Regions from separate parts of the Obesumbacterium proteus genome, predicted to be linked through region 4. Evidence: predicted binding sites of a transcription regulator. Region 4 holds the regulator's gene; each other region holds the start of a gene.
The links. Region 4 encodes sigma-54, which starts transcription at its own class of promoters, with help from an activator protein. Its sites were predicted from a motif close to GTTGGCACANNTTTCGCTNT; they were not measured.
Positions count from the first base shown of each region.

Region 1: a site for sigma-54 is predicted at 994-1,013, ahead of glnK (P-II family nitrogen regulator). Genes of this name have one in related genera too.
Region 2: a site for sigma-54 is predicted at 753-772, ahead of glnA (glutamate--ammonia ligase). Genes of this name have one in related genera too.
Region 3: a site for sigma-54 is predicted at 1,201-1,220, ahead of hydN (electron transport protein HydN). Genes of this name have one in related genera too.

Region 1 covers NZ_CP014608.1:4,194,017-4,196,224, forward strand. The annotation lists gene amtB (ammonium transporter AmtB) at 1-573, opposite strand, end outside; gene glnK (P-II family nitrogen regulator) at 607-945, opposite strand; gene DSM2777_RS19555 (SmdB family multidrug efflux ABC transporter permease/ATP-binding protein) at 1,279-2,208, opposite strand, start outside.
Region 2 covers NZ_CP014608.1:746,627-748,834, reverse strand. The annotation lists gene typA (ribosome-dependent GTPase TypA) at 1-482, opposite strand, end outside; gene glnA (glutamate--ammonia ligase) at 849-2,208, shown strand, end outside.
Region 3 covers NZ_CP014608.1:4,619,842-4,622,049, forward strand. The annotation lists gene fdhF (formate dehydrogenase subunit alpha) at 1-852, shown strand, start outside; gene hydN (electron transport protein HydN) at 1,299-1,844, shown strand; gene fdhF (formate dehydrogenase subunit alpha) at 1,985-2,208, shown strand, end outside.
Region 4 covers NZ_CP014608.1:1,384,671-1,386,878, reverse strand. The annotation lists gene lptB (LPS export ABC transporter ATP-binding protein) at 1-339, shown strand, start outside; gene rpoN (RNA polymerase factor sigma-54) at 471-1,904, shown strand; gene hpf (ribosome hibernation promoting factor) at 1,928-2,208, shown strand, end outside.

The DNA.
Region 1 (2,208 bases), 2.2 Mb from region 4:
ATGCACGACCGTTCCACCTGCAAAGTCTAACGCCCCGTCTGCTGCTAAATATCCGCCGCCCCACACCATATGAGCCATCGGAATATAAGAGAGCGTGAACCATAGTACGGCGAAAATCAGCACCGCTGAAAAGCGAATACGTTCTGCAAACGAGCCAACAATCAGCCCCACGGTAATACAGGCAAATGATCCCTGAAACGCAACGTGGATCATTTTATAGAATGAGCCGGTTAAATCAGTTAGCCCAATCCCTTTCAGCATCACTTCATCGAGGTTACCAAAAATGGCGCTACCGGCACCAAACGCCAAAGAGTAGCCATAGACAACCCACAGCACGCAGATGGTGGCAAAGGTCACCATCACCTGTGTCATTAAGGACAGCACGTTTTTGGAGCGCAATAATCCACCGTAAAATAGGCCAATGCCTGGGATGGTCATAAACAGAACGAGCGCGGTACAAATCATCATAAAGGCGTTATCAGCCTTATCTGCTACGGCTGGCGTTGCGGCCATGGCGGCACCGGGTAGTAATAAAGCACTCCCCAGAGCTAAAGTGGATAAGCGTGTTTTCATCATTAATCCATCCCTATCTGTGTGAGTTATTAATTACAGAGCCGCTTCGTCGGTTTCACCGGTACGAATGCGAATAACGCGCTGTAGTTCGGCAACAAAGATTTTTCCGTCGCCAATTTTTCCGGTGTAGGCGGATTTACTGATGACATCGATCACCTCATCGAGTTGATCGTCGGCAATCGCCACATCAATTTTCACTTTGGGCAAGAAATTCACGTTGTACTCTGCCCCACGATATAGCTCGGCGTGACCTTTCTGGCGGCCAAATCCCTTCACCTCGGTAACGGTCAGTCCCTGAATCCCAACAGAGGAAAGGGCTTCACGTACGTCTTCCAGTTTGAACGGCTTAATTACCACGGTTACAAGCTTCATACGGCCTCTCCTCACATAACTCCGATTAATTTCGTCTACGCATTAACATGAGCAAAGGCTATGCCAACTTTGCATAAGGCTCGTTGATGGAAGAAAATGCTGGTTTTAGGGAAGGAGGGACTCAGTTACAGCAGATAAAACGTGAGGTATTTCTCAAAAACGCACCAATAGCGTGCAATCAGGGAAAATACGGTGCATTTTTTTTACACAATTCTAGGCTGCTATGCACTGCAAATGCACAGACTGGGTTACCATAATGAACGCTGTAGAAAACAAAAAGCCGGTGCTATGCATCCGTGGCATAACAACCGGCTTTTTAGCTGCGGAAAATATTTAGATCGTCGGCGATTCTTGATGCAATCCAGCCGCCAGCGCTTCTCCCACTAATTGCAGCTGGTGCATTTGGTAGTAACGCCCCTGCTTAGCCAGTAGTTCGTGATGCGAACCTTGTTCCACTGCCTGTCCTCGGTGCAGAACCAGAATAGAGTCAGCATCTACGATAGTCGACAATCGATGAGCAATAACAATCAAGGTTGTTTGTTGGCGAATCACATTGAGCGCTTTCTGAATCGCCTGCTCGGTACCGGAATCGATATTAGCCGTTGCCTCATCCAGAATAAGAATTTGAGGAGCCTGAACCAGCACACGCGCCATTGCTAACAGCTGCTTTTGCCCTACGGACAGATTATTTCCCTGCTCACCCAGTTGGGTTTGAATGCCCTGCGGCCAGCTTCTGACCAGCGGTGCAAGCTGCACGTCCTCCAGCGCTTTCCAAACCTGAGCCTCACTGATATCGCGGCCAAGCGTCACGTTATGCATAACCGACTCAGCCATCACCACAGGATCCTGCTGAACCATCGCTACGCCTTCACGCAAAACCTGATGGCTCAGCGTAGGGATCGGACGACCATCAATGCAGATCTCTCCCTGATTAACCGGGTAATAACCCATCAGCAAGTTAGCCAGCGTCGATTTACCGCTGCCAGTATGCCCGACTAATGCCACAAATCCGCGTGATGCAATATGCAGATTGATATCCTGCAAAACAGGGCGACCTTCCCGATAGGCAAAAGTCACGTTGTTAACATCAACGCGCCCGCTCTGCAAAGGCTGAATATCGCCACCGTAATTCTGCTGGGCATCATCCATTAACTCGAAAATGCGCTCTCCGGCAACAACGGCCTGCTGCATCATGGACTGTTGGCTCGTGAGCTCAATCAAAGGCTCATTCAGACGACCTAAATAGTTAATGAAAGCGTAAAG
Region 2 (2,208 bases), 640 kb from region 4:
GGGAAGTCCAGCTGCTCGTCGGTTGCGTCCAAGTTAACGAACAGGTCGAAGACCTGATCGACAACCCAGTCAGGACGTGCGCCCGGACGGTCAACTTTGTTGATAACCACAATTGGTTTCAGACCGTTAGCAAATGCTTTTTTGGTCACGAAACGGGTCTGCGGCATAGGGCCATCCATTGCGTCAACAACCAGCAGTACCGAGTCAACCATAGACATTACACGTTCAACTTCGCCACCGAAGTCAGCATGCCCCGGGGTATCCACGATGTTGATACGGTAGTCTTTCCAATTAATGGCGGTGTTTTTCGCGAGGATGGTAATCCCACGCTCTTTCTCCAAATCGTTGGAGTCCATTACGCGTTCAGTTGCTTCTTCACGTTCACCGAACGTGCCGGATTGTTGTAGCAACTTGTCAACCAGGGTAGTTTTCCCATGGTCAACGTGCGCAATAATGGCGATGTTACGCAGATTTTCGATCACAGCTTTGCCTCAGGCATTAGAAATAGCGCGCTATTGTACACGTAATAAGCGAGGGACTAAACAAGATCACAAGCATCTCTTATAAACAACCGTAAAAAGGTGAGTTTGTGATCCTATTCACGATGCCAAACGGCGCGGGAATGAACAATTTGCACTGGAATGGTGCATATGAAATCTTACACTGCACCATTCTGGTGCGGAATTCGATTCTGGTGCATAGTCTCCTATCACCAGATACGCCAATTATGCGCTTTCCGAGCGATTTGTAAAGTTGGCATGGTTTTAGCTTGTATAAATTTATGGTGAAAAAACCATTTATATATACAGATTCGTTCCACGACGACCTTAGGCAACCGGGAGTAGAGTATGTCCGCTGAACACGTATTAACAATGCTGAATGAGCATGAAGTCAAATTCGTAGACCTGCGTTTTACTGATACTAAAGGTAAAGAACAGCACGTTACGATCCCTGCTCATCAAGTCAATGCCGACTTCTTTGAAGAAGGTAAAATGTTTGACGGCTCCTCTATCGGCGGCTGGAAAGGTATCAACGAATCCGACATGGTGCTGATGCCAGATGCAAGCACTGCGGTTCTTGATCCATTCTTTGAAGAACCAACTCTGATTATCCGTTGCGACATTCTTGAGCCAGGCACCATGCAGGGCTATGACCGCGACCCACGCTCCATCTCTAAGCGTGCAGAAGATTACCTGCGCTCTTCGGGCATCGCAGACACCGTTCTGTTTGGGCCTGAACCAGAATTCTTCCTGTTCGATGACATTCGTTTCGGCAGCAGCATTCGTGGCTCCCACGTAGCTATTGACGATATCGAAGGCGCATGGAACTCCAGCACCAAATACGAAGGCGGCAACAAAGGCCATCGTCCAGCGGTGAAAGGCGGCTATTTCCCTGTACCTCCTGTCGATTCTTCACAGGACATCCGCTCTACCATGTGTCTGACCATGGAAGACATGGGTTTGGTGGTTGAAGCTCATCACCATGAAGTTGCAACCGCCGGTCAGAACGAAGTGGCAACCCGCTTCAATACCATGACCAAAAAAGCTGACGAAATTCAGATTTACAAATACGTGGTTCACAACGTGGCTCACGCATTCGGCAAAACTGCGACCTTCATGCCAAAACCAATGTTTGGCGATAACGGTTCTGGTATGCACTGCCATATGTCCCTGTCTAAGAACGGAACTAACCTGTTCGCAGGCGACAAATACGCGGGCCTGTCTGAAATGGCGCTGTACTACATTGGCGGCGTAATCAAACATGCTAAAGCGATCAACGCGCTGGCAAACCCAACCACCAACTCCTACAAGCGTTTGGTCCCAGGCTACGAAGCACCTGTTATGCTGGCTTACTCTGCCCGTAACCGTTCTGCTTCTATCCGTATTCCAGTTATCGCCAGCCCGAAAGGTCGCCGTATTGAAGTTCGCTTCCCAGATCCAGCGGCTAACCCATACCTGTGCTTCGCGGCACTGCTGATGGCAGGCTTGGACGGTATTGTGAACAAAATCCATCCTGGCGATGCGATGGATAAAAACCTGTACGATCTGCCACCAGAAGAAGCGAAAGAGATCCCAACCGTTGCGGGCTCTCTGGACGAGGCGCTAGCCTGTCTGGATGCTGACCGTGAATTCTTGACCCGCGGTGGCGTGTTCACCAACGACGCGATCGACGCTTACATCAAACTGCGTCAGGAAGAGATGGAACGTG
Region 3 (2,208 bases), 1.8 Mb from region 4:
ATGACCAAAACCGCCGCCATTGCAGACGTCGTATTCCCTGCAACGTCGTGGGGTGAGCATGAAGGTGTTTACACCGCAGCCGACCGCGGTTTCCAGCGATTCTACAAAGCCGTAGAGCCTGTGGGTGACGTTAAACGCGACTGGGAGATCATTAGCCTGATGTCCACCGCGATGGGTTACCCAATGCACTACAACAATACGCAGGAAATCTGGGACGAACTTCGCGAACTGTGCCCGATCTACTACGGCGCGACCTATGAAAAAATGGCCGATCTGGCCTACATTCAATGGCCATGCCCAACGCTCGAAAGCCCAGGGACGTCTTATCTGTATGAAGGCGGTAATTTCGATACCCCTAACGGTAAAGGTCAGTTCTATACCTGTGAATGGCGTCCGCCGATTGATAAAGTCAGCGACGAATTCCCAATGGTATTGGCGACCGTGCGTGAAGTGGGTCACTACAGCTGCCGCTCTATGACCGGTAACTGTAAGGCACTGGCTGCACTGGCAGACGAACCCGGCTTTATCCAAATCAATACTGAAGACGCCAAACGCTTTGGCATTCGCGATCAGGAACTGGTTTGGGTGCGTTCACGTCAGGGTAAAGTCATTACCCGCGCCAACGTGAGCAACCGTCCAAACAAAGGTGCGGTCTATATGACGTATCAATGGTGGATCGGTGCCTGTAACGAGCTGGTCGCAGAAAACCTGAGCCCGATTACCAAAACGCCAGAGTACAAATACTGTGCCGTCGCGGTAGATGCCATCAAGGATCAGGAAGACGCCGAGCAGTACGTCGTTCGCGAATACGACAATATCAAACGTCGTCTGCGCGAAACGGCAGAAGGTTAGAGCTAGGTCGTTAAACGTAAATGCCCCGTATTGTTTTCAGCAACGCGGGGCATTTTTATCATTTTGGATTCTCATTTTAAGAACGCTAACGTCCATGAGTTCAGATACCTAAAATCGCAATCCACGCCTTTTTATCAAATCAACACGTCCATTATCACCGCCAAGATCAACGAGTGAGATCTCCATTCCAACGATAATGTTGCCGATGTCGTGTCGCGCAAATTATTCGACACTTATGTCGAATTTCCCTGTCGAGCTTGCAATTTAGTGCGCTATTTTTTGCGTTTAAAAAATAAGATTAGAAAGCAACTCTATAATTTAAAACAAAAAAACACCCATACAAATACAGTTGGCATGATGTGTGCTTACTAGTACCGATAAGCAATCTGAGCATAGGCAGGTTCTTTCTGCCTCACTAAATATAATGAGAAATCAGGAGTTAATTGATGAACCGGTTCGTCATTGCAGATCCTAAAAAATGTATCGGCTGCCGCACCTGTGAAGTCGCCTGCGTCATGGCTCACCGTGAAGACAGCGAACTTCACAACCTGTCCAAAGACAACTTCACCCCGCGCATTCACGTCATTAAAGGGGAAAACGTCAGTACAGCGATCCTGTGTCGCCAATGCGAAGATGCCCCTTGTGCCAACGTCTGTCCAAACGGTGCCATTACTCGCCAAAAAGACTTTATCTATGTGTCACAGGAAAAATGTATCGGCTGCAAAACCTGCGTGGTTGCTTGCCCATACGGCACCATGGAAGTCATCACTTCTCCGGTCGTTCGTCAAAATGGCGCCTCTGCCATGATGGTTTCGTCTAAGGCTGAAGCCAACAAATGCGACCTGTGTCATACCCGCGCCAATGGCCCTGCGTGCGTTGAAACCTGTCCAACTAACGCATTGAAGCTTATTGACCGCAATGTCATGCAAGACATGATCAATGAAAAACGCCGCCGTGCTGCGCTCGATACCACAATCGATTTCATGTTCTAACGGTTTCACATTTTAACGCTTTCATCTCATGCAGTTTTGAATCCTATTGATTGAAGTTGCCGTTTACATGCTGCGACTTCAAAACCAAAAGGCTTGATTAACAACCATTCATTATCCCCGGTTCGGGGTAAGGTCTCGTTATGAATTCACCTACAGTGAATAACTCAATCGTTGTCAATAATCTCGACGTTGTGAAAAGTAAAGTCGTCACCGTCTGCCCCTACTGCGGCGCAGGATGCAAAATCAACCTCTGTGTTGAAAACGGTAAAATAGTCCGTGCCGAAGGCGCAAACGGCGTCACCAATCAGGGTGAGCTTTGCCTGAAGGGCTATTTTGGCTGGGATTTTCTCAACGATACAAAACT
Region 4 (2,208 bases):
CTGCGTGACAACCTCGGGCAATCGCTGTCTGGTGGTGAACGCCGTCGCGTTGAAATTGCACGTGCATTAGCCGCAAATCCTAAGTTTATCCTGTTAGATGAACCGTTTGCGGGCGTTGACCCAATCTCTGTTATTGATATTAAAAAAATTATCGAACACCTGCGCGACCGCGGTTTGGGCGTATTGATTACCGACCATAACGTGCGTGAAACGCTAGACGTTTGTGAACGTGCTTATATCGTGAACCAGGGCAACCTCATTGCTCATGGTACGCCAGCTGAAATCTTGGCCGATGAGCAGGTTAAACGCGTCTATCTGGGTGAAGAATTCCGTCTGTAACGGCGGCTATCTTGCGTCATATTTACCCTGTGCCATCGAGCAGGGTATACCGCACGGTGGTCTTCATGCGGCCGGACTCTTTTTAGTTTAGCAGGCACTCTGCTTACACCAATGGAAATGAGCTCGCGATTATGAAGCAAGGTTTGCAACTCAGGCTAAGTCAGCAGTTAGCGATGACTCCACAGCTGCAGCAGGCGATTCGCCTGTTGCAATTATCAACGCTAGAGCTTCAGCAAGAGATTCAACAAGCATTAGAAAGCAACCCGCTGCTTGAACAAGATGACACTCACGATGAAATCGAAACTTCAACGGAAGAAGTCAACGAAGAGCTGGACACACGCGAACAGCTAGAGCAGCCGGATATGCCGGAAGAACTTCCTCTCGATGCCACATGGGATGAAATCTATACGGCTGGCACCCCATCAGGTACAGGAACGGACTACAGCGACGACGAGCTGCCGATCTATCAGGGTGAGACGACCCAGACCCTGCAAGACTATCTGATGTGGCAAGTTGAACTCACCCCGTTTAGCGATACCGATTTAGCTATTGCCACCGCCATCGTCGATGCCGTGGATGATACCAGCTACCTCACCTCTTCTCTCGACGATATTTTAGAGAGCATGGGCGATGAACACGTCATGATGGATGAAGTCGAGGCGGTACTTAAACGCGTACAGCGTTTCGACCCCGTCGGCGTCGCCGCCCGCGATCTGCGTGATTGCCTGCTCGTTCAGCTCTCACAGTTTACCGATGGAACGCCGTTCCTTATCGAAGCCCGCCTCATTGTTGATAAGCATTTAGATCTCTTAGCGAATCACGATTTCCGTAATCTGATGCGTTCGACTAAGCTAAAAGAAGATGTCCTTAAAGCGGCGATGCAGCTGATCCAAACGCTCGATCCACGCCCAGGACTTTCTATTAACACCGGTGAGTCTGACTACGTGATCCCTGATGTTCTGGTACACAAACATCAAGGGCGTTGGGCCGTTGAATTAAATCAGGATAGCGTTCCACGTCTTAAAATTAATCAGCATTACGTTTCGCTCAGCGCACAAACCCGAAGCGATAGCGATACCCAGTTCATCCGCAGTAATCTGCAGGAAGCGAAGTGGCTGATTAAAAGTCTGGAAAGCCGTAATGAAACCTTGCTGAAAGTGTCACGCTGTATCGTAGAACAGCAGCAGGCATTTTTTGATAATGGTGCTGAGTTCATGAAGCCGATGGTGCTGGCCGATATTGCCCAGCAGGTCGAAATGCATGAATCCACCATCTCGCGCGTAACAACGCAGAAGTTTCTGCACAGCCCGCGAGGCATATTTGAACTGAAATATTTCTTCTCGAGTCACGTCAGTACCGAAGATGGCGGCGAAGCCTCCTCAACGGCGATTCGTGCACTCGTGAAGAAACTCGTTGCGGCGGAGAACCCTGCCAAACCGTTGAGTGACAGCAAGCTAGCGACCTTGCTTGCCGATCAAGGTATTATGGTTGCCAGACGTACCGTTGCTAAATACCGAGAGTCTTTGTCCATCCCACCGTCAAACCAACGCAAACAATTGGTTTGACCATAACAGAGAAGGAAGACACTATGCAGCTCAACATTACCGGACACCATGTCGAAATTACCGAGGCTTTGCGCGAATTTGTTACCACAAAATTTGGCAAGCTAGAGCAATATTTTGACCGAATAAATCAGGTTTATGTGGTACTGAGCGTGGAGAAAATCCAGCACATTGCGGAAGCAACGGTACATATTAACGGCGGTGAGCTGCATGCTACCTCGGAGCAGCTAGACATGTATGCTGCGATTGATACTCTGGTTGATAAGCTGGCGCGCCAGCTCAATAAACATAAAGACAAATTGAAACA